DNA from 2 places in the Streptomyces crystallinus genome. Region 1 is predicted to be linked to the other one. Evidence: riboswitches for the same ligand, from Rfam matches in the RefSeq annotation. Region 1 holds a riboswitch; the other holds the start of a gene.
The links. A riboswitch is a leader RNA that binds a small molecule or an ion and turns the genes downstream of it on or off. The one in region 1 is predicted to bind glycine.
Positions count from the first base shown of each region.

Region 1 (11,625 bases):
GATAGCCGTATCCGCCCGCCGGGGACGCCGGGGCGGCGTGCGCCTCGCGGTCGTAGAAGGGGCGCCCGTTGGCGCGCAGCCACATCCCGACCGGGTCGTACTCGTCGGAGAGCGCGACCGTGGAGACCGGCAGCCCGTCCGGGACGGCGGCGACCGACTGCTGCATCATCGCCCGCACCGCGTCGACCGACTGCGGCCCGGTGTCGTAGAGGTCGAGGCCGATGGCCAGATACGGCGTGCCGAGCGCGGGCTGCACCCAGGCGCGGCGCAGCGCCCGGACAGCCGGGGTGCGGTGCGCGTGCTGGGTGAGCAGGGCGTAGAACTGCGGGATCTCCACGGCCGGCTCGGTGATCCGCAGCGGCCCGGCGGGCATTCGGTCCAGGCCGGTGGCGATCCGTCGCAGATCCGGCCAGGGGATGCCGACCCCGCCGCCGGGGGCGTGCGGGTTGAGCCAGATCCCGTACCGGTCGGGGTAGAGGGCGCGGGCGATGTCACGGCCGGTGACCACCTCGTGCGCCCGGTTCCAGCCACTGGCGGCGAGCTCCTGGGCGGAGGTCACACAGGGTGCGTACGCCACCCCGTCGACCTCCATGTTCCCGTACTGCGCGTCGGGGGCGCCGGGGCCGCCGTGCCAGAGCAGCATCCACAGCCGTCCGGAGGAGGGGTCGGCGAGGGCGTGCAGCAGCGCCTCGTACGCGTCGTAGCGTCCGGGGGCCACCTGGCGCAGCATGTGCTCGACCTGCCCGGCCGCCGCGGTGCCTGACGCACTCACCCTGGGTCCCGCCCCTCTTCGGTCCCCCGCGCCGCCGGTGCACAGGCGTGCGGCCGTGGGGGGTCTACGGATTATGGAACCAGCTTATGCGGGAGTGCTGACGGACGGCCCGCGCGTGGGAGGACGGAGCGGCGCTAGAGGGTGGCGCGCGTGTAGAAGGGGCGCACGCGCTCGCGCATCCAGTCGCCCACCGGGTCCTGGGCCACGTCGAGCAGCACCAGGTTCACCGGCCAGCCGACCGGGACCCGGCCCAGCGCCCGGCCCAGCGCCTCCATGGGGGCGTTGCGCCCGGCCCCGTCCCAGGTGGAGAACTCCACCCCGATGAAGAGGGTCGGCTCGTCGCCCTCGATGGAGGCCAGCGCGCGGCGGGCGGTGAGCACCACGCCGATGGCCTCGAACTCGGCGGCCGCGGCGGCCAGGAAGTCCACCGGGTCCTCCTGCCAGTCGGGCTCGAAGAGCCGCACCCGGGCGCCGGAGGCCGGGCCGTCCAGGGCGGTGCGGCCGGTGCGGCACAGCTCGGCGACGGCGGGTGGCGGCAGCGGTACGCCGACCGCGCCCTCCGGGTTCAGCGCGATGCCCAGCTGCGGCGGCAGACCGCGGGCGAACTCCACGGCGGGCGCGATCGCGAAGGACATGTGCGCGCCGACGCACTGGAGGAATTGCTGCTCGGAGCTGTAGACGGGGACGTACGGCGCGCCGTCGATCTCCATGGTGGGCAGATCGAGGTCCCGGCTGTCCTGGCTGCCGCCGTTGGGGAGCGGGACCCAGACCGGGTTGCGTCCCAGGACCTCTATCAGACGGGGGCCCGCGCCCGGGACGCCGAGCGAGGCCGCCAGCGCCTCCTCCAGCTCGTTGCCCGGCCAGCCGCCACCGCCGTGTGGTTGGAGCAGGTCCATCTGCCGTCCTTCGTCTGCGGGCCGATTGTGGCTGGTCGCGCAGTTGCCCGCGCCCCTGGGAGGTACGGCCGGCCGTGCCCGAATGGCACAGCCCCGCGCCCCCGGAAAGCAGGGGTCGCGTCGTCCCCGTGCTCAAACTTTAGCCCCGCCCGGGGCTCTCCTCGAAAGCGATCCGGGCCACCGCCTGGGCCGCCTCCCTGTCCAGCAGGACCGCCGACGCCACCCCCCGGGGCAGGCGGCCCTGCGCCACCGCCGCTATCAGCCGCGGCACCGCCCGGCAGTGGCGGGCGAAGGCGTACGAGGAGACCTTGCGGCCGCGTGCCAGCTGGCCCTCCAGGGCCGTGCGGGGAGAGACGTCGAGCAGCACCAGATGCAGTGAGCGGCCGCCACGCGCCGCCCCCCGCGCCAGTGACCAGCGCACCCAGGCGTGGGTGCCGCAGTCGTGGACGGCCAGGCCGCCGCCCGAGCGCAGCGCCCGGTGCATCCGCAGGAAGTGGGCGACCCGGACGACCGGGCGGTACAGCGCGTACGGCACCGCGCCCATCCGGGCCTCCCAGGCCTTGCGGGTGTCCTGCGAGTCGATCCCGACGCCGGTGACGGCCCGCCGCAGCAGGGTCGTCTTGCCGCTGCCGGGCAGGCCGGAGACCACCACCACGTCCCCCTCGGCGAACCGGAGCGTGCGCGGTGAGCGGCCGCCCCGGCCGCGCAGGTCCCGGACCACCGGAACCGGCGCGTCCGGCTGTGCCTCGGCCGTTGTGTGAACCGTCATCGTGCTCCCCCTGCCGGGTCGTACGACCCTTTCCCCATGCGCGTAAAAGGATGGTAATGAGACTCGGGTGATGTGGTCCCCGTGGGCGGCGTGCAATGATGTGCGCGCCAAACTGCATACCGGCCGCTTGAATCCACGCGGGAGAGTCCCCGGCAGTTCCCCCAAGGCCCCAGCGGGCCGGGTGGATCCCGGGGCGCCGAAGGAGCAAGTCCCTCCCTTGAATCTCTCAGGCCCCGTACCGCGTGGATGAGGCAGATCTGAAAAGCGGGTCGCGCGTTCCCGGACGGCGCGGCCCCACCCAAGGTGCAAGCCGGGTCTCCCGGCGAACCTCTCAGGTTCCGATGACAGATGGGGAGGATCGTCCTCGCCGTCATGCCCTTGGGAGCCACACCCTCATGAGCAACCCCCGTCTCACCGCCCTCGACGCACTCCACCGTTCGCTGGGCGCGACCATGACCGACTTCGCCGGCTGGGACATGCCGCTGCGCTACGGCAGCGAGCGCGACGAGCACAACGCCGTGCGCACCCGGGCCGGCCTCTTCGACCTCTCCCACATGGGCGAGATCACCGTCACCGGCCCGGACGCCGTCAAGGCGCTCGACTACGCGCTGGTCGGCAACATGAGCACCATCGGCGTGGGCCGCGCCCGCTACACGATGATCTGCCAGGAGGACGGCGGCATCGTCGACGACCTGATCGTCTACCGCCTCGGCGAGAGCGAGTACATGGTCGTCGCCAACGCCGGGAACGCCCAAGTCGTCCTGGACGCGATCACCGAGCGTGCGGCCGCCTTCGACGCCGAGGTCCGCGACGACCGCGACGCGTACGCACTGCTCGCCGTCCAGGGCCCGGAGTCCCCCGGCATCCTCCAGTCGCTCACCGACGCCGACCTGGACGGCCTGAAGTACTACGCGGGCCTGCCCGGCACGGTGGCCGGCGTCCCGGCGCTGATCGCCCGTACGGGCTACACCGGCGAGGACGGCTTCGAGCTCTTCGTGGCCCCGGCCGACGCCGAGAAGCTGTGGCAGGCGCTCACCGAGGCGGGCCGGGACGCGGGCCTGGTGCCGTGCGGTCTGTCCTGCCGCGACACCCTGCGCCTGGAGGCGGGCATGCCGCTGTACGGGCACGAGCTGACCACCTCGCTGACCCCGTTCGACGCGGGGCTCGGCCGGGTCGTGAAGTTCGAGAAGGAGGGCGACTTCGTGGGGCGCGCGGCCCTGGAGGCCGCCGCCGAGCGGGCCGCCGCCAAGGCGCCGCGCAAGCTGGTCGGCCTGGTGGCCGAGGGCCGCCGGGTGCCGCGCGCCGGGTTCTCCGTGGTGGCGGACGGCCAGGTCGTCGGCGAGGTCACCTCGGGCGCCCCGTCCCCGACCCTGGGCAAGCCGATCGCGATGGCGTACGTGGACGCCGAGCACGCCGCACCGGGCACCTCCGGCGTCGGCGTGGACATTCGCGGTACGCATGAGCCGTACGAGGTCGTGGCGCTGCCGTTCTACAAGCGCCAGAAGTGACCCCTCGCACACGCACCGCATGACTTTTCCGTTCACCACCACTCCCCCTCGTACAGGAGAATTCAGCTCATGAGCAACCCCCAGCAGCTGCGTTACAGCAAGGAGCACGAGTGGCTGTCGGCCACCGAGGACGGTGTCGCGACGGTCGGCATCACGGAGTTCGCGGCCAACGCGCTCGGTGACGTCGTCTACGCCGACCTGCCCTCGGTCGGTGACACGGTCACCGCGGGTGAGACCTGCGGCGAGCTGGAGTCGACCAAGTCGGTCAGCGACCTGTACTCCCCGGTCTCCGGCGAGGTCGTCGAGGCCAACCAGGACGTCGTCGACGACCCGTCGCTGGTGAACTCCGCCCCGTTCGAGGGCGGCTGGCTGTTCAAGGTGCGCGTCGCCGAGGAGCCGGGCGACCTGCTCTCCGCCGACGAGTACACCGCGTTCGCAGGCAGCTGACCACGGCGTAAGGACTGATCTTCCGATGTCGCTTCTGAACACCTCCCTCCATGAGCTGGATCCGGACGTCGCCGCCGCCGTCGACGCCGAGCTCCACCGCCAGCAGTCCACCCTCGAGATGATCGCCTCGGAGAACTTCGCTCCGGTCGCGGTCATGGAGGCCCAGGGCACGGTCCTCACCAACAAGTACGCCGAGGGCTACCCGGGACGCCGCTACTACGGCGGCTGCGAGCACGTGGACGTGACCGAGCAGATCGCGATCGACCGGGTCAAGGACCTGTTCGGCGCGGAGTACGCCAACGTCCAGCCGCACTCCGGCGCCTCCGCCAACCAGGCCGCGCTGTTCGCGATCGCCCAGCCCGGCGACACGATCCTCGGCCTGGACCTGGCGCACGGCGGCCACCTCACCCACGGCATGCGCCTGAACTTCTCCGGCAAGCAGTTCAACGTGGTCCCGTACCACGTGGACGAGGCCGGTCTGGTCGACATGGCCGAGGTCGAGCGCCTCGCCAAGGAGCACCGCCCCAAGGTGATCATCGCGGGCTGGTCGGCGTACCCGCGCCAGCTGGACTTCGCCGAGTTCCGCCGGATCGCGGACGAGGTCGAGGCCCTGCTGTGGGTCGACATGGCGCACTTCGCCGGGCTCGTCGCGGCCGGGCTGCACCCGAACCCGGTGCCGTTCGCGGACGTGGTCACCTCCACCACGCACAAGACCCTCGGCGGCCCGCGCGGCGGCATCATCCTGGCCCGGAACAAGGACTTCGCGAAGAAGCTGAACTCCGCGGTCTTCCCGGGCTTCCAGGGCGGCCCGCTGGAGCACGTGATCGCGGCCAAGGCGGTCTCCTTCAAGGTCGCCGCCTCCGAGGAGTTCAAGGAGCGCCAGCAGCGCACCCTGGACGGCGCCCGCATCCTGGCCGAGCGCCTGGTCCAGGACGACGTCACCGCGCACGGTGTCTCGGTCCTGTCCGGCGGCACGGACGTGCACCTGGTCCTGGTGGACCTGCGCAACTCCGAGCTGGACGGCCAGCAGGCCGAGGACCGCCTCCACGAGGTCGGCATCACGGTCAACCGCAACGCGATCCCGAACGACCCGCGTCCCCCGATGGTCACCTCGGGCCTGCGGATCGGCACCCCGGCGCTGGCCACCCGCGGTTTCGGCGCGGACGACTTCCGTGAGGTCGCCGACATCATCGCCGAGACGCTGAAGCCGGACTTCGACAAGGAGGCGCTGGCCGCGCGGGTCTCCGCGCTGGCCGCCAAGCACCCCCTGTACCCCGGCCTGAAGTAGTTTCGTACCCTTTTGTTCGTACGAACCTTCGGGGCACCGCGCACACTGGACGCACACTGGACAGTGAGCGCGGTGCCCCGAGCCCTTGCACCGCCCGTTCCACCTGCTCGTTCTGCACCGCCCCGGCAGACAACGGCGTCTACCTCCCAAGGAGTCCTCTCGTGGCCATCTCGGTCTTCGACCTGTTCTCGATCGGCATCGGCCCGTCCAGCTCCCACACGGTCGGCCCGATGCGCGCCGCGCGCATGTTCGCGCGCCGGCTGAAGAACGAGGGCCTGCTGGCCCACACCGCCTCGATACGGGCCGAGCTGTACGGCTCGCTGGGCGCCACCGGCCACGGCCACGGCACCCCCAAGGCCGTGCTGCTGGGCCTGGAGGGGAACTCGCCGCGCACGGTCGACGTGGAGAGCGCCGACGAGCAGGTCGAGCGGATCAAGGCGGACGGGCGGATCAGTCTGCTCGGCGCCCACGAGATCCCCTTCGACTTCGACGCGGACCTGGTTCTGCACCGCCGCAAGGCGCTGCCGTACCACGCCAACGGCATGACGATCTTCGCGTACGACAGCGAGGGCGCCCTGGTCCTGGAGAAGACGTACTACTCGGTCGGCGGCGGGTTCGTGGTGGACGAGGACGCGGTGGCGGGCGAGAACCCGATCGTGCCGGACGACACGGTCCTGAAGCACCCCTTCCGCACCGGCGACGAGCTGCTGCGGCTGGCGTCCGAGACCGGCCTGTCGATCTCCGCGCTGATGCTGGAGAACGAGAAGGCCTGGCGCACCGAGGACGAGATCCGCGCCGGTCTGCTGGAGATCTGGCGGGTGATGCAGGCGTGCGTCTCGCGCGGCATGTCCCGCGAGGGCATCCTGCCGGGCGGCCTCAAGGTCCGCCGCCGCGCCGCCACCACCGCCCGCCAGCTGCGCGCCGAGGGCAACCCGGACGCGCACGCGATGGAGTGGTCGACGCTGTACGCGATGGCGGTGAACGAGGAGAACGCGGCGGGCGGCCGGGTGGTCACCGCGCCCACCAACGGCGCCGCGGGCATCATCCCGGCCGTGCTGCACTACTACATGAACTTCGTGCCCGGCGCCGACGACGAGGGCGTGGTCCGCTTCCTGCTGGCCGCGGGCGCCATCGGCATGCTCTTCAAGGAGAACGCCTCGATCTCCGGCGCCGAGGTCGGCTGCCAGGGCGAGGTCGGCTCGGCCTGCTCGATGGCCGCGGGCGCGCTGGCCGAGGTCCTCGGCGGCACCCCCGAGCAGGTGGAGAACGCCGCGGAGATCGGCATGGAGCACAACCTGGGCCTGACCTGCGATCCGGTCGGCGGTCTGGTCCAGATCCCGTGCATCGAGCGCAACGGCATGGCGGCGGTCAAGGCCGTCACGGCCGCGAAGATGGCGATGCGCGGCGACGGCAGCCACAAGGTCTCCCTGGACAAGGTCATCAAGACCATGAAGGAGACGGGCGCCGACATGTCCGTGAAGTACAAGGAGACCGCGCGGGGCGGCCTGGCGGTCAACATCATCGAGTGCTGACGGCCGCGAGGCTTCGCGAGGCGGCGGCGAGGACCCCAGCGGTCCTCGCCGCCGCCTTTTGCCATGAAGGAACGCATTCCGCTTTCCCGAACGAAAGCGCGAGTTTGGCCAATTACCCTACTCCGCTTGCACGTTACGGACGACTACAGTACGTTATCGCCGTCTTTCCGGCGTTCATCCGAGGACTCACCTGCTCCACAAGTCGAGGAGTGGAACATGCCGCGCGGGAACGAGTGCGCCGGATCCGACCTCTGCCAAGAACTTGCCGGAGCCCGGGACACGACGTTTTCGATGGTGTACGAAGGCGAGCCACCGAGCCGGCTCATCCATAGGACGGAAAACTTCCGTCTACTGGCCGATCTGTCCCCCATGACACTGGGCCATCTTCTCCTGCTCCCCGTTGATCACTATTTCAGCTTCGCGCAGCTGATCGACGATCTGGAGGAGGAACTCCGCGGGTTCCTGGGCAAGGTCGAACCGGCGTACCGGGAGACCTTCGGCAGGTACACCGTGCTCGAACACGGATCCTGCCCCGGCATGGAGTCGAGCGCCTGTATATCCCACGCGCACTGGCACATCCTGCCGGTCGACGGCCGACGCGTGAACGAGCTCATCCTCGCCGACGGGCTCACCCCCACCCCCCTCGCCGGCCTGGACCACCTGACCCGCTTCGACGACGCCCCCTACTTCATGTGCCTGCACGAAGACGGGATGAGCGTCTACCGGCCACGGCGCCCCATGCCCCGCCAGTACCTCCGCTCGATCGTCGCGAAGATCGTCGGCATCGCGGACCCGCTGTGGGACTACGCCCTGGTCACCCGCAAGGACCTCTTCCGTGAGACGGTCGCGCTCACCTCGGCCTGGCGCGTCGGCACGGACCCGCAGCCGACCTGACCGCAGCCCGGAGGAACCGTATGTCCGGTGTCACCCTCTCCATCGACGGCCCGACCGCCAGCGGCAAGACCACGCTCGCCACCGGCCTCGCGGAAGAACTGGGCCTCGCCTTCCTCGACACCGGTGTCACCTTTCGGAGTCTGGCCTATGCCCTGGAGCACGAACCCGTCGAAAAGCTGCGGACAGAGCTGGGATCCCTTCTCGTCCACCAGCCCGAGATCCATCACCGGCGGCGGGGCGGCGGAATCCGCCAGCCCCATTCGGTCCTCTTCAAAGGAGAGGACATCACCCAGAAGATCTGGCATTCCTCACTGGACGGAAATCTGAAGTCGATTTCCCAGGACCAGGCCTGCCGCCGGGAAATCCTGCTGCTGCACCAGAGGATCGTGGAGAAATACGAGAACATCGTCGCGGTCGGACGCGATGTCGCCGTCACCCTGCTCCCCCGAGCCTCGCTGCACATCTATCTGACAGCGGACCAGGCCATTCGCAGAGAGCGCCGTCGGGCCCAGTACCGCGATTTCGGGGACCGCTCCCTCGCCGTCGGCCCGGCGACCGCGCGCGACCTGGAGAACCGGGACGCCATCCGGGCCATGCCGAACGCCCTGGAGATCGACTCGACCTACAGCCCCGCCCCGGTCGTCCTCACGGCCGCGCTGCGCGGGCTGCGGCGGTACGCCGCATGAGCCCCCGGGAAGAACAGGACACCGTGCACCCTCACCAGCCGGCCTACTCCGACGAACCGACCCGGGTGCGGCAGCTCGTCAGCGAGTTCCTCACCGATCAGTCGGGGACGAGCCTGGGCGGCGACGGCCTCGAGGTCCGGCTGACGGCGGGGGCGGACGCGCGGGACGACTGCGCCGTCTACGACCTGAGCTCCCCGATGAGTCTGGTGGTCGGCTCCGACTACGTCCGCGGGCCCAAGTTCGTCCTGTACGAGCTGGGGCTGCTCTCGGGGTTCGACATCGGCTACTACCTGGCCGTCGCCAACATCAGCGACATCGCCGCCATGGGCGCCACCCCGATCGGTCTGCTGAGCGTGGTCCGCTATCCCCACGAGGTGGACGACGCGGAGTTCCGCGAAGTGATGGCGGGCATCCACCAGGGCTGCACGGACTGCGGGACGCTGAACGTCGGCGGGGACATCGGGAACGCCGAACGGATCATCCTCTCGGCCACCGCGTTCGGCGTCTGCAAACCGGGCAGCGCGCTGATGCGCAGCGGCGCCCGCCCGGGCGACCTGCTCTGCGTGACGGGCCCTTGCGGGCTGCTGGGCGCGGCCGTCGCCTACTTCCCCCGGCGGGACACCTTCGCCAAGGCCCTTCCCGAAGAGGTCGAGCGACGGCTCCTGGACGGCTGGAAACGCCCCCGGGCGCGCGTCGCCGAGGGAAGGGTCCTCGGTACGAAGTCGTACGCCACGGCCTGCCAGGACACTTCGGACGGTCTCAAGGCGACCGTCGAGCAGATCATGCAGGCGAGCGGGGTGGGGTTTCGCGTGTACGAGGACGACGTGCCGGTCGACCCGGCCGTCGCCATGGTCGCCGATCTGATGGGCGCCGAGCCGCTGGCGCTGGCGATGAGCGCGTCCTCCGACTTCCAGCTCGCCTTCACCATCGACGCGGGCGACCTCGAGAAATGCCGGGCCGAGTTCGATCTCGCCGGACTGGACTTCTTTGTCGTCGGCGAGGCGACGAATACCGGAAGAGCGGAGTCCGTAAACGGCCTTGGTGCCGTGCGCCCGCTTCCCGGGGTCGCCTGGAAGCATCAGAAGTCCGATATCAGTCTGCTCGTCACCGACCCCGTGGAGGACTAGCGCAGGAGCGGCGAAGAAGTGCGGTACCGATCGGTTCCGGCACCGGGCCGCGCCCCTACACTACAGAAATGAGGTCCTTGACGGCCAAACTCCTGGATCGCCTGATCCTGCTCGCCGCCAGCGTCTCCATGGTGGCCCGTCAGTACGATGTCCCCGACCGGAAGTTCTGGACCGGCATATCGAGCGGCCGCCCCTACCTCATAGTGACCCTGATCTGCGTCATCGGGGTATTCGGAGCCTTCACCCCGTTCCAGGCGCTGTCCGAGCGGAAAAGGGTGGAGCGCCGCTCGGCCATTCGCCAGGAGATCCTCACGCATTACGGGAGAATGGTGGGGCTCGCCATCCGCGCGCGGCCGCCGGTCGAGTTACAGGACCTGGGACTGCACGTCTGGCGCATCCGCAGATCACTCCGCCATCCCCTGCACGGATACCTCCAGCGCGTCGCCACCTACCGGCTCGGCAGCACCCCGACCACCCGGACCTTCGCGCCGCCCCGAGGCGTGGGCGTGGTCGGCCTGTGCTGGGAGCGCAACACGGAGGTGTCGGTCGACGTCGGGAAACTGGCAGCGAGCCTGACCGACCGCGAGGCGTTCGAGGCGTATCGGGCCTCGCACGGAGCGGCGGCCGTGATGGGGCTCAGCTGGACGGAGTTCCAGCGCGTACGGCACCGGGGTGCGGTCTTCGCCAGCCCCGTGCGCGGGGCGACCGGCGGCTTTCGCGGGTGCGTCAGTGTGGACGCGAGCCACGGGCACGACTCCTTGGACGTGCCGGACCTGTGGCACGAGATCAACTCCCTGTGCTCACGGCTCGGGCACGGGGGCCTCGACGACATCTAGACGACATCTAGTGGCGGCGCCCGGTGGCTCCGGCCGGCTCCGGTCCCGCACCCCGAACGCGGCCGCGCCGGGTTCCCCTAGCGCGGCGAGGCCGCCCAGGCGTCCGGTTCGCAGTTGGGCACCGCACGCCGGATTCCGCCCCGTGGGTCGTCCACGTCCCCGTAGTGCCGGGGGATCAGATGGATATGCAGATGGTCGACGGTCCGGCCGGCGGCCCGGCCCTCGTTGATCCCGATGGTGTATCCGTCGGGATGATGCCGGTCGTCGAGGTTCTCCTGGGCGGACCGGATCAGGGAATAGGCGTCCTTGAGCTCCCTGGCCGTCAGCTCGAAAAACGATTCCACATGGCGCTTGGGCACGATTTCGACATGCCCCTCGGCCGCCGGGAAATTGTCGTAACGGACGAAGAACGTCTTGTTCTCCCGCATGATCCGGTTCAGCTCCGGCTGCTCCCGCCGGCAGAAGAGGCATTCCTCCGCTTCCGGATTCCGGCGATCGGCCGACCGCCCGGCCCTGTCGCTGCCGTGTCCGGCCCAGCAGAAAAGAAGAGGCATGATCCGGCGCCACCCGCGCGCCGGCCCGAGTGATAATGAGAAAGGCACGGTCGACCCCTTTTCATCTTTTTCACTTCATCCCACCGAGCCGATTTCCCTGGCCGACTGGCGAGTAACGTGCCAGAACGGTAGCGAACTCCCCAGTCAAAAGCTAGCCAGTGAGGCCCTCGCGAGCTTGTGAAATCGAGAAACGCGACCATCTCGGGGAGAGTTCTGCCACGATCGGCCTGAGTCATTTCGCATAATGACGCCTGAAGGACTCTTGTTGGTCCGACCGTGCGATCGATCTTGATGAAATCGCGGAATCACCTGGTCC
Region 1 is NZ_BAAACA010000005.1:165,227-176,851, reverse strand. It holds gene ABD236_RS03685 (enhanced serine sensitivity protein SseB C-terminal domain-containing protein) at 1-772, opposite strand, end outside; gene ABD236_RS03680 (enhanced serine sensitivity protein SseB) at 907-1,668, opposite strand; gene ABD236_RS03675 (AAA family ATPase) at 1,808-2,437, opposite strand; glycine riboswitch at 2,566-2,688, shown strand; gene gcvT (glycine cleavage system aminomethyltransferase GcvT) at 2,833-3,945, shown strand; gene gcvH (glycine cleavage system protein GcvH) at 4,015-4,392, shown strand; gene glyA (serine hydroxymethyltransferase) at 4,418-5,680, shown strand; gene ABD236_RS03655 (L-serine ammonia-lyase) at 5,842-7,212, shown strand; gene ABD236_RS03650 (HIT family protein) at 7,276-8,106, shown strand; gene ABD236_RS03645 ((d)CMP kinase) at 8,127-8,792, shown strand; gene thiL (thiamine-phosphate kinase) at 8,789-9,919, shown strand; gene ABD236_RS03635 (hypothetical protein) at 9,988-10,755, shown strand; gene ABD236_RS03630 (HIT family protein) at 10,833-11,309, opposite strand.

Region 2 (11,625 bases), on a different contig from region 1:
GGTGGACGCGTCCAACGGCAGTGCGGGGCTGGTTCTGCCCAGTCTGCTCGGGCGGCTCCAGGTGGACTCGCTCACCATCAACCCGGGCCTCGACGAGTCGCGGCCGACCGAGACCGCCGACGCGCGGCGGGCCGGTCTGGTGCGGCTCGGGGAGATCGTGGCGTCGGCGCGGGCCGCGTTCGGCGTGCGGTTCGACCCGGTCGGCGAGAAGCTGTCGCTGGTCGACGAGCGCGGGCGGATCGTCGAGGACGACCGGGCGCTCCTGGTGATGCTGGACCTGGTGGCGGCCGAGCGGCGCAGCGGGCGGGTGGCGCTGCCGGTGACCACGACCCGTATCGCCGAGCAGGTCGCCGCGTACCACGGGACGCAGGTGGACTGGACGACCACCTCGCCCGACGACCTCACCCGGGTGGGCCGGGAGGAGTCGACGATCTTCGGTGGCGACGGGCGCGGCGGGTTCATCATTCCCGAGGTCAGCAGCGTCTTCGACGGCGCCGCCGCGTTCGTCCGGCTGATCGGCCTGGTGGCGCGTACGCAGCTGACGCTCAGCCAGATCGATGCGCGGATACCGCGTGCCCATGTGCTGCGGCGTGATCTCGCGACCCCGTGGGCCGTCAAGGGCATGGTCATGCGGCGGGTGGTGGAGGCGGCCGGGGACCGGTCGGTGGACACCACTGACGGCGTACGGGTCGTGGAGGCCGACGGGCGTTGGGTGATGGTGCTGCCCGACCCGGCCGAGGCGGTCACCCATCTGTGGGCCGAGGGGCCCGACGACGCCTCCGCGCAGGCGCTGCTCGACGAGTGGTCGGCGATCGTGGACAGCGCAGGTCACTGAGGTCGTCCCAGGGTGCCGGGCGGGGTCGTGGGACGCCGCCCGGCACACCGGTGGGGCCATTCGGCGGCAGGGGCGCCGACGTGCGACGATGTGCGGCATGTCGCAGCAGCCCCCCGTTCGGAGCACACCTTCTCCGCCGTCCCGCCCGGACGCGTCCATGTCGCTGCTGACCAATGTGATGGACCACGCGCTCGACGACGGGTACGCGGAGGCGACGGCCCGGCGCAAGGCCGAGGGCAAGGAGGGCCTGCCCCGTACCCTGAGCGCGAAGCTGGGGCTGGCCGCCGGTCTGGTGCTGGCGGCCGTGGTGGTGACGATCGGGGCCGCGCAGGCGCGGATAACGGCACCGGTGGTCGCCAAGGAGCGCCAGGAGCTGATCGGGCGCGTGGAGGCCGAGACGAAGGCGGCCGACGACCTTCAGAAGAAGGTCGACTCGTTGCGCCGTGAGGTCGGCGACCGCCAGCGCAAGGCGCTCGAGAAACACGGCGGTGACCAGGGCGAACTGGTCGCGCTGCTGTCCGGGGCCACCGAGGTGCGCGGCCCCGGGGTGAAGCTGGTCGTCGACGACGCCAAGAACACCGAGTCGGGCGGGGGCGGCGGTCCGCGCGAGAACACCAGCTTCGCGGACACCGGCCGGGTGCGCGACCGGGACATGCAGCGCATCGTCAACGGGCTCTGGCAGTCGGGCGCGGAGGCCGTCGCCATCAACGGGCAGCGGCTGACCGCCCTTTCGGCGATCAGGGCGGCGGGCGACGCCATACTGGTCGACAACAGGCCGCTGGTGCCGCCGTACACGGTGCTCGCGGTCGGGGACGGGAAGAAGCTCAGCACCGCCTTCCAGGACAGTGCCGACGGCCAGTACCTCCATGTGCTCCAGGAGAACTACGGCATCCGCTCCAGCATTTCGGACCAGTCCCAGGTGCGCCTGCCGGCCGCGCCGAGCCTGATCGTACGTACAGCACAGCCGCAGGCCACGGGCGCCGGCAGGGGCGCGGCCGCCAGAGGGAAAGGTACATCGTGATCGCCGTACTTGGCCTCGTCGTGGGAGTCGTGGTCGGACTTTTGGTCCGGCCCGAGGTGCCCGCGGTGGTCGAGCCGTATCTGCCCATCGCCGTCGTCGCCGCGCTGGACGCGGTCTTCGGCGGTCTGCGGGCCATGCTCGACGGCATCTTCGTCGACAAGGTCTTCGTGGTGTCCTTCCTGTCGAACGTCGTGGTGGCGGCGCTGATCGTGTTCCTCGGTGACAAGCTGGGCGTGGGCGCGCAGCTGTCGACCGGTGTGGTGGTCGTCCTCGGCATCCGGATCTTCTCCAACGCCGCGGCCATCCGTCGCCATGTCTTCCGGGCGTGAGGCCGATGAGCAGCGAAGACACACCTGAGCAGGGTCCGGGGCGCACTCCGGGGCCCGGCGCCGGAAGCACTCCTTCCACGCCGGAGCCCGCGGGGCCCGCCGGGGCCGACACGCCGAGGGCGGCCGGGCTGCCCCCAGCGCCCGAACCGTCTGCCCCGGAGTCCGGGACATCTGCCCCCGCGGCTGCGGAACCCTCGCCTGTCCAGGTGACGGGCCGGCAGCGGCTGGCGGCCGGGCTGTGGCCGCCTCGGGTGACCCGGGCCCAACTGATCGTCGCCGTGCTGCTGTTCGTGCTGGGTCTGGGGCTGGCCATCCAGGTCCGTTCGAACAGCGACAACAGCGCGCTGCGCGGGGCGCGCCAGGAGGACCTGGTGCGCATCCTGGACGAGCTCGACTCCCGTACCAAGCGGCTGGAGGACGAGAAGACGCGTCTGGAGGGGCAGCGCACCGAGCTGGAGACCAGCTCCAACCAGGCGGCGGAGGCGCGCAAGCAGACCCTGGAGAAGGAGCGCCAGCTGGGCATCCTGGCCGGTACGGTCGCGGCGCAGGGGCCGGGGATCACGCTGACCATCACCGACTCCAAGAAGGCGGTCGAGGCGGACAAACTGCTCGACACCATCCAGGAGCTGCGTGCGGCGGGCGCGGAGGCGATCCAGGTGAACGACGTCCGGGTGGTCGCCAACACGTACTTCTCGGACGCGGACGGGGGAATCGAGATCGACGGCCACAAGACCACGGCCCCCTACGTCTTCAAGGTGATCGGGAAGCCACAGGATCTCGAACCCGCGCTCAACATCCCCGGCGGCGTGGTGCAGACTCTGGAGAAGGAGCAGGCCACGGCCACTGTGGTCCGTTCCGAGAAGATCGTCGTGGATGCCTTGCGACCGGCGAAGCGGCCTGACTACGCTCGGTCGTCCTCGCGGTGACGCGGGGCCGCATGCCAGCGACCGCACAAGGGCATGAGCTTGCGGGGGGTCGACGCACCCAACTCGTGGTGCGTGGTGGAAACTGTTTGGCGGATACGGACGTTGTGAGGATGTCCGGGTCGGCCGGTGTGTTGATTCTGGGTTCGTCCTGCCCCACGGGCGGGTCTGTTTCGGTCAAGGGGAATCGCCCGTGAAGTTGTTTGCGAAGTTGTTCGGCAAGAGCGCACGTGAGGACGGTGCCAGTGGCTCCGCCCGGCACCGTGCCCGAGGCCGTGGACAGGCGGAGGAGCAGGGCGGCGAGCGCCCGCTGTTCCGCGATGAGGTGAGCCGCCCCGGGGGTGACATTCCGGGCGGTCCGGGCGCGTCTTCTGTTGACCCTGCCGGTCCCGGCCGCATAGGTTTCGGGAACCCTTCGCGTACGGAGGGTGGCCACACGCCCGATCCGTACGCGACCAGCGCCCACGCGGTCCAGCCCGGGCAGGAGGATCCGTCCATGCCGGTGTGTACGAGGTGCGGGCACAGCAACGCGGCGGCGAGCCGCTTCTGTTCCAACTGCGGCGCCCCGCTGCGCCCGGGCGCGGTCCCGGAGCGGGCCGCGGAGACCACGTCGACGATCTCGATCTCCGGCCTGGAGGCGTACGACTCCGAGGTGACGGGCCAGACGGCGCTGCCGTCGCTGTCTCCGGAGGCGCAGGCCGCGGTCGACGCGCTGCCGCTGGGCTCCGCCCTGCTGGTGGTGCGCCGCGGGCCCAACTCGGGCAGCCGCTTCCTGCTGGACGGCGAGCTGACCACGGCGGGCCGGCATCCGCAGAGCGACATCTTCCTCGACGACGTGACCGTGTCGCGCCGTCATGTGGAGTTCCGCCGCAACCCGGACGGCCGTTTCACCGTCTCGGACGTCGGCAGCCTCAACGGCACGTATGTGAACCGGGAGCGGATCGACTCGATCGACCTGTCCAACGGCGACGAGGTGCAGATCGGGAAGTACCGGCTGGTGTTCTACGCGAGCCAGCACGGCGTCTGACCCTCTCCCAGATCCGTTCGGGGGGTCCCTCAGGGGGAAGACCCATCCAGGGAAGGCCCATGCTGCACACACCGACGGGCGGTGCCGGAAACGGCACCGCCACCGCGGGCGACCGGCTGATGAGCATCGGCACCGTGCTCAACCAGCTGCGCGAGGAGTTTCCCGAAGTCACCATCTCCAAGATCCGCTTCCTGGAGTCCGAAGGCCTGGTGGAGCCGCGGCGCACGCCGTCGGGGTACCGCAAGTTCAGCCCCGAGGACGTGGAGCGGCTCGCCCAGGTCCTGCGGATGCAGCGGGACCACTATCTGCCGCTGAAGGTCATCCGCGAGCATCTGGACGCGCTGAGCCGGGGAGAGCAGCCCGTGCTGCCCGCCGCGGGCACCGGGCGCGATCTGGCGGACGGCGGCGAGGACGGCCAGGAGCGCCCCACGGCGTCCCGTGTGGGGCGTACGGAGCTTCTCGTGGCCGCCGAGGTCACCGAGGCGGAGCTGACCGAGTGGGAGTCGTACGGGCTGATCTCGGCCGGTCCCGAGGGCGGGTACGACGCGGAGTCGGTGAATGTGGCACGTCTTGTGGCGGACCTGGGCCGATTCGGTCTGGAACCGCGTCATCTTCGCGCCATGAAGGCGGCCGCCGACCGCGAGGCCGGTCTCGTCGAACAGGTGGTCGCACCCCTGCGGCTGCACCGCAACCCGCAGACCAGGGCGCATGCGGAGGCGACCGTCAAGGAGCTCGCGGCGCTGTCCGTACGGCTCCACGCGGCCCTGGTCCAGACCGCTCTCGGGGTCCGGCTGCACTGACCTCGGGGGTCCCCGACTACCCAAACCGGCCGGGCACGTCCTAGGGTTGCTGTGTGAACGAGCTCGACGTCGTGGGTGTCCGGGTGGAAATGCCCTCCAACCAACCGATCGTGCTCCTGCGTGAAGTGGGAGGCGATCGGTACCTCCCCATCTGGATCGGTCCAGGGGAGGCGACCGCGATCGCCTTCGCCCAGCAGGGGATGGCTCCGGCGCGGCCGCTGACGCACGACCTTTTCAAGGACGTGCTGGAGGCCGTGGGTCAGGAGCTGACCGAGGTCCGCATCACGGACCTGCGCGAAGGGGTCTTCTACGCGGAGCTGGTCTTCGCCAGTGGTGTCGAGGTGAGCGCGCGTCCGTCCGACGCCATAGCGCTCGCCCTGCGCACCGGAACGCCGATCTACGGCAGTGACGGGGTGCTCGACGACGCGGGGATCGCGATCCCGGACGAGCAGGAGGACGAGGTGGAGAAGTTCCGCGAGTTCCTCGACCAGATCTCGCCCGAGGACTTCGGCACCAACAGCCAGTGAGCCGCCGCCGGGAGCCCCCGCACACCGGGCGGCTCCGGCGCATTCGAGTAGCCTTTCCCCGAAGAGGGGTACGCGAAACCACTCTCAGGGTGATTATCACTCGGCGTGCCGAGTGTGGCGATCGTTGACGCACCCCGAGTGACTGCCTACCGTCGTGAGGGCAGTTCTAGGACGGAGGGTCGGCGTGAGAAGCAGCGGCGACAGTACGGCAGGGGAGGCCCCCGGACGTCCGGGGGAGAGCGGGCCGTACCCGCCTGTGAACTCCCGGCCGGTTTCGAGCAGTGGGTTCCCCCTTCACGACAGCGCGGCCGACTCCGGCGCGGACACCGTCGGCTACCGGGGGCCGACCGCGTGCGCGGCGGCGGGGATCACCTACCGGCAGCTCGACTACTGGGCGCGCACCGGTCTGGTCGAGCCGAGCGTGCGTCCGGCGTACGGATCGGGCACCCAGCGGCTGTACAGCTTCAAGGACGTCGTCGTCCTCAAGATCGTCAAGCGTTTCCTGGACACCGGGGTCGCCCTCCAGAACATCCGCACCGCCGTCCAGCACCTGCGGGAGCGGGGCTTTCGCGATCTGGAGCGGATGACGCTGATGAGCGACGGGGCCACCGTCTACGAGTGCTCCTCGCCCGACGAGGTGGTCGACCTCCTCCAGGGCGGCCAGGGCGTCTTCGGCATCGCGGTCGGCGTGGTGTGGCGTGACGTCGAGGCGGCCCTGTCGCAGTTGCACGGCGAGCGGGTCGACACCGGCGAGACGCTGGTCGGGCACAACCCCGCCGACGAGCTCGCCCGGCGCCGCAACCGCGCGGTCTGAACGGCCCCGGCAAGGGGCCGCCGGTCCGCCGGGGGCCGATTGTCAGTGGCGTGAGGCAGCATCGGTGATGTGAGAGCCGCGCCGACCATTCTGCATCTGGACATGGATGCCTTCTTCGCCGCCGCAGAGCAGGCGTCGAAGCCGAGCCTGCGCGGAAAGCCCGTGATCGTGGGCGGTCTCGGACCGCGCGGTGTGGTGGCCACCGCGTCGTACGAGGCTCGGCGCTTCGGTGCGCGCTCCGCGATGCCGATGGCCCAGGCGAGACGGCTGTGTCCCAATGGCGCCTATCTTGTCCCGCGCTTTGGCTTCTACCGCTCGATCAGCGAGCAGGTGATGGAGTTGCTGGGGCGGCTGTCGCCCCTGGTGGAGCCTCTGAGCCTCGACGAGGCCTTCGTGGACCTGGAGGCCGGGGGAGTCGCGTGGGACGCGCAGACGGCCCGTGAGGCCGGTCAGAAGCTGCGTGCGGACATCTTGGCCACCACGGGTCTGACGGGGTCCGTGGGGCTGGCCGGGTCCAAGATGCTGGCGAAGATCGCCTCGGAGGAGGCCAAGCCCGACGGACTGGTGCTCATCGACCCCGGCACCGAGCGCGAGCTGCTGGCCCCGATGCCGGTCAGGACGCTGCCGGGGGTGGGGCCGGCGACCGGGGAGCATCTGCGCCGGGCCGGGATGACCACGGTCGCGGATCTGGCCGAGGCGGGCGAGGACGAGCTCGTACGGCTGCTGGGCAAGGCTCACGGCGCCTCGCTGCACAGGATGGCGCTCGGGCTCGACGACCGGCCGGTGGTGGCCGAGCGGGACACCAAGTCGGTGTCGGTGGAGGACACCTTCGACGTGGACCTGCACGACAGGGTGCGGGTGACGAACGAGGTGGGGCGGCTCGCCGACCGGTGTGTGCAGCGGCTCCGGGCGTCCGGGCACTCGGGCCGCACGATCGTCCTGAAGGTCCGCAGATACGACTTCTCGACGCTGACCCGGTCGGAGACGCTCCGGGGCCCCACCGACGACCCGGCGGTGGTGCGTGAGGCGGCCGGCCGGCTGCTCGACTCCGTGGACACCACGGGCGGCGTGCGCCTGCTGGGCGTCGGGGTCAGCGGCCTCGCCGACTTCACCCAGGAGGACCTGTTCGCCCAGGCGGCGGCCGGTGAGCAGGGCGCGGCCGAGGAGGCGGCGGCCGAGGCGGAGGCGGATCCGGCCGCTCCCGAGCAGCCCTCGGCGGTCGACCCGGCCGAGCGGCGCTGGCTGGCCGGGCACGATGTGCACCACCGCGAGTTCGGCCCCGGCTGGGTGCAGGGCAGCGGGGTGGGGCGGGTCACCGTCCGGTTCGAGACGCCGCTGTCCGCCGTGCCCGGGCGGGTGCGGACCTTCCGGATGGACGACCCCGACCTCGAGCCGTCCGAGCCGCTGCCGCTGGTGGCCGGGCCGGAGGAGCCGCAGGGCCCCTCCGAGCCGCTGCCGCCGCTGGTGGCCGGGCCCGGGGAGACCGAAGGAGGGGGGACGGGGACCGGGCCCGGGGCGACGACCGGCGCGGTGGATCAGGCGTCGTCCTCCTCGCCCGCGAGCCGCCCGAAGTCCCGGTCGGCGCCGGGCAGGGGATCGGGGGCGGCGATGTCCAGACCGTAGTGGTGGTAGAGCTGGAGCTCCTGTTCGGGGGAGAGGTGGCGGCCGACGCCGAAGTCCGGGGCGTCCTTGATCAGCGCGCGGTCGTAGGGGATGTGCAGGGCCTCGTCGACGAGGCTGCTGGGCTCCAGCGGGACGAAGGCGTCCCGGCTGAACAGGCCGGTGCGCACGGCCGCCCACTCGGGCACTCCGGTGGCGTCGTCGAGGTAGACCTCGTCCACCGTGCCGATCTTGTTGCCGTTGCGGTCGAACGCCTTGCGGCCGATCAGGCTGCGCGGATCGATATCGGTCTGCACGGTCCCTCCAACTGGTCGCAACTGCTCGTAAGACTACGAAAGTGCACAACGCGGGCGTCGGCCACTCGAAGGATCAGGGCCGGGCCGCGCTGGTACGCTGGCGATGGCTGCTGACCCCGTGCGGGAGAGTCCTTCGGAATGATGTCCGAAGGCGCCGAAGGAGCAAATCCTCCCCGGAATCTCTCAGGCCCACGTACCGCGCGGACGAGGTCACTCTGGAAAGCAGGACGGGGGACGTGCGGGCGGACGCCTGTGCGCGCACCCCGTCCTCACCGACGGTGAAAGCCGGGAAGCCCCCACGCGACCCGGTGAAGCTCTCAGGTTGAGATGACAGAGGGGGAGGCCGTCCGGGCACCCGCGCCGTGGTGCCCCTCGCAGGTCGCGCAGACCAGGAGGCCTCCGTAATGACCGCCAACCGCATGCCGCTCACCGAGCTCGAGCGGGGCATTCCCTTCGAGCAGCGCCACATCGGGCCCGACGCCGAGGCCCAGGCGAAGATGCTCGCGCAGGTCGGCTACGGCTCGCTCGACGATCTGACCGCCGCGGCGGTGCCGGACGTGATCAAGAGCGCCGAGGCGCTGGGTCTGCCCGGCGCCCGCACCGAGGCCGAGGTCCTGGCCGAGCTGCGCTCGCTCGCCGACCGCAACAAGGTCCTGGCCCCGATGATCGGCCTGGGCTACTACGGCACCTTCACCCCGCCGGTGATCCTGCGCAACGTCATGGAGAACCCCGCGTGGTACACGGCCTACACGCCGTACCAGCCGGAGATCTCGCAGGGCCGGCTGGAGGCGCTGCTCAACTTCCAGACGGTCGTCGCCGACCTCACCGGGCTGCCCACCTCCGGCGCCTCGCTGCTCGACGAGGGCACCGCGGCGGCCGAGGCCCTCGCGCTCTCCTGCCGGGTCGGCAAGGTCAAGGGCGGGGTCTTCCTCGTCGACGCCGACACCCTGCCGCAGACGGTCGCCGTCATAGAGACGCGTGCCGAGCCGACCGGTGTCGAGGTGGTCGTCGCCGACCTGAGCCACGGCATCCCGGCCGAGGTGGCCGAGCGCGGTGTCTTCGGTGTGCTGCTCCAGTACCCGGGCGCCTCCGGTGAGGTCCGCGACCTCAAGCCGGTCATCGACGAGGCCCACGAGCTGGGCGCGGTCGTCACCGTCGCCGCCGATCTGCTCGCCCTGACCCTGCTGACCTCGCCCGGCGAGCTCGGCGCGGACATCGCGGTGGGCACCACCCAGCGCTTCGGCGTCCCGATGGGCTTCGGCGGCCCGCACGCCGGCTACATGGCGGTCCAGGAGAAGTTCGCCCGCAGCCTGCCCGGCCGACTGGTCGGCGTCTCCGTGGACGCGGACGGCAACAAGGCGTACCGCCTGGCCCTGCAGACCCGTGAGCAGCACATCCGCCGCGAGAAGGCCACCAGCAACATCTGTACGGCGCAGGTCCTGCTCGCCGTCATGGCGGGGATGTACGCGGTCTACCACGGCCCCGACGGCCTGCGGCAGATCGCCCGGCGCACCCACCGCTACGCGGTGATCCTCGCCGAGGGGCTGCGCGCCGCCGGTGTGGAGGTCGTGCACGGCTCGTACTTCGACACGCTGACCGTCCGGGTGCCGGGCAAGGCCGCCGACGCCGTCGCCGCCGCCCGGGACGGCGGGGTCAACCTGCACCTGGTCGACGCCGACACCGTCTCGATCGCCTGTGACGAGACCACCGACCGCGACCGCGTCGCCGCCGTCTGGGCCGCCTTCGGCGCCGAGGGCGACATCGAGGCGCTGGACGCCACGGCTGCGGACACGCTGCCGGGCGCGCTGCTGCGCTCGGACGAGTTCCTCACCCACCCGGTCTTCCACCAGCACCGCTCCGAGACCGCGATGCTGCGCTATCTGCGCAAGCTCGCCGACCGCGACTACGCGCTGGACCGCGGCATGATCCCGCTCGGCTCCTGCACCATGAAGCTGAACGCGACCACCGAGATGGAGCCGGTGACCTGGCCCGAGTTCGGGCAGATGCACCCCTTCGCGCCCGTCGAGCAGGCCGGGGGCTACCTCACGCTCATCCACGAGCTGGAGGAGCGCCTCGCCGAGGTCACCGGGTACGACGCGGTGTCCATCCAGCCCAACGCCGGTTCGCAGGGCGAGCTCGCGGGTCTGCTCGCGGTGCGCGCCTACCACCGCGCCAACGGCGACGAGCAGCGCACGGTCTGTCTGATCCCGTCCTCGGCGCACGGCACCAACGCCGCCAGCGCCGTGATGGCCGGGATGAAGGTCGTCGTGGTGAAGACCGCCGACGACGGCGAGGTCGACATCGCGGACCTGCGCGCCAAGATCGAGCAGTACCGCGACGAGCTCTCGGTGCTGATGATCACCTACCCGTCCACCCACGGGGTGTTCGAGGAGCACGTCGCCGACATCTGCGGCGAGGTGCACGACGCGGGCGGCCAGGTCTACGTCGACGGCGCCAACCTCAACGCGCTGGTGGGCCTCGCCAAGCCGGGCAAGTTCGGCGGCGACGTCTCGCACCTGAACCTGCACAAGACGTTCTGCATCCCGCACGGCGGCGGTGGCCCCGGTGTCGGCCCGGTCGGTGTGCGCGCGCACCTCGCGCCGTACCTGCCCAACCACCCGCTCCAGCCGACCGCCGGTCCCGAGACGGGCGTCGGCCCGATCTCGGCCGCCCCGTGGGGCTCGGCCGGCATCCTGCCGATCTCGTGGGCGTACGTCCGGCTGATGGGCGGCGAGGGCCTCAAGCGCGCCACCCAGGTGGCGGTGCTGGCCGCCAACTACATCGCCAAGCGCCTGGAGCCGCACTACCCGGTGCTCTACACCGGCCCCAACGGGCTGGTCGCGCACGAGTGCATCGTGGACCTGCGCCCGCTGTCGAAGTCGACCGGCGTCAGCGTCGACGACATCGCCAAGCGTCTGATCGACTACGGGTTCCACGCGCCCACGATGTCGTTCCCGGTGGCCGGCACGCTGATGATCGAGCCGACCGAGTCCGAGGACCTGATCGAGATCGACCGGTTCTGCGAGACGATGATCGCGATCCGTGCCGAGATCGAGAAGGTCGCCTCGGGCGAGTGGCCCGCCGACGACAACCCGCTGGCCAACGCCCCGCACACGGCGGCCGCGCTCGGCGGCGAGTGGAACCACGCGTACAGCCGCGAGGAGGCGGTCTTCCCGGCCGGTGTCTCGGCCGCCGACAAGTACTGGCCGCCGGTGCGCCGGATCGACGGTGCCTTCGGCGACCGCAACCTGGTCTGCTCCTGCCCTCCGCTGGACGAGTACGACAACTGATGTAGGTCCGTCCACGGCTGACATGCGTCGGGGCCGGTTCGGGGGTTCCTCCCCGGGCCGGCCCCTTCTTTGTTGTGGTGCTGTGCGGTCTGTGCCCGCGAGGCCGGCTAGGCGGCCTTCGCCACCTGTCCGGCTGTCAGCGC
Region 2 is NZ_BAAACA010000006.1:2,545-14,169, forward strand. It holds gene ABD236_RS03900 (sugar phosphate nucleotidyltransferase) at 1-835, shown strand, start outside; gene ABD236_RS03905 (DUF881 domain-containing protein) at 933-1,856, shown strand; gene ABD236_RS03910 (small basic family protein) at 1,853-2,185, shown strand; gene ABD236_RS03915 (DUF881 domain-containing protein) at 2,191-3,111, shown strand; gene ABD236_RS03920 (FHA domain-containing protein) at 3,194-4,135, shown strand; gene ftsR (transcriptional regulator FtsR) at 4,195-4,935, shown strand; gene ABD236_RS03930 (bifunctional nuclease family protein) at 4,989-5,462, shown strand; gene ABD236_RS03935 (MerR family transcriptional regulator) at 5,647-6,276, shown strand; gene ABD236_RS03940 (DNA polymerase IV) at 6,346-7,899, shown strand; gene ABD236_RS03945 (PRC-barrel domain-containing protein) at 7,812-8,192, opposite strand; glycine riboswitch at 8,304-8,401, shown strand; glycine riboswitch at 8,402-8,536, shown strand; gene gcvP (aminomethyl-transferring glycine dehydrogenase) at 8,597-11,482, shown strand; gene ABD236_RS03955 (DUF5999 family protein) at 11,590-11,625, opposite strand, start outside.
Region 2: linked by a shared signal. The riboswitch ahead of gcvP (aminomethyl-transferring glycine dehydrogenase) and the one ahead of gcvT (glycine cleavage system aminomethyltransferase GcvT) in region 1 are both predicted to bind glycine.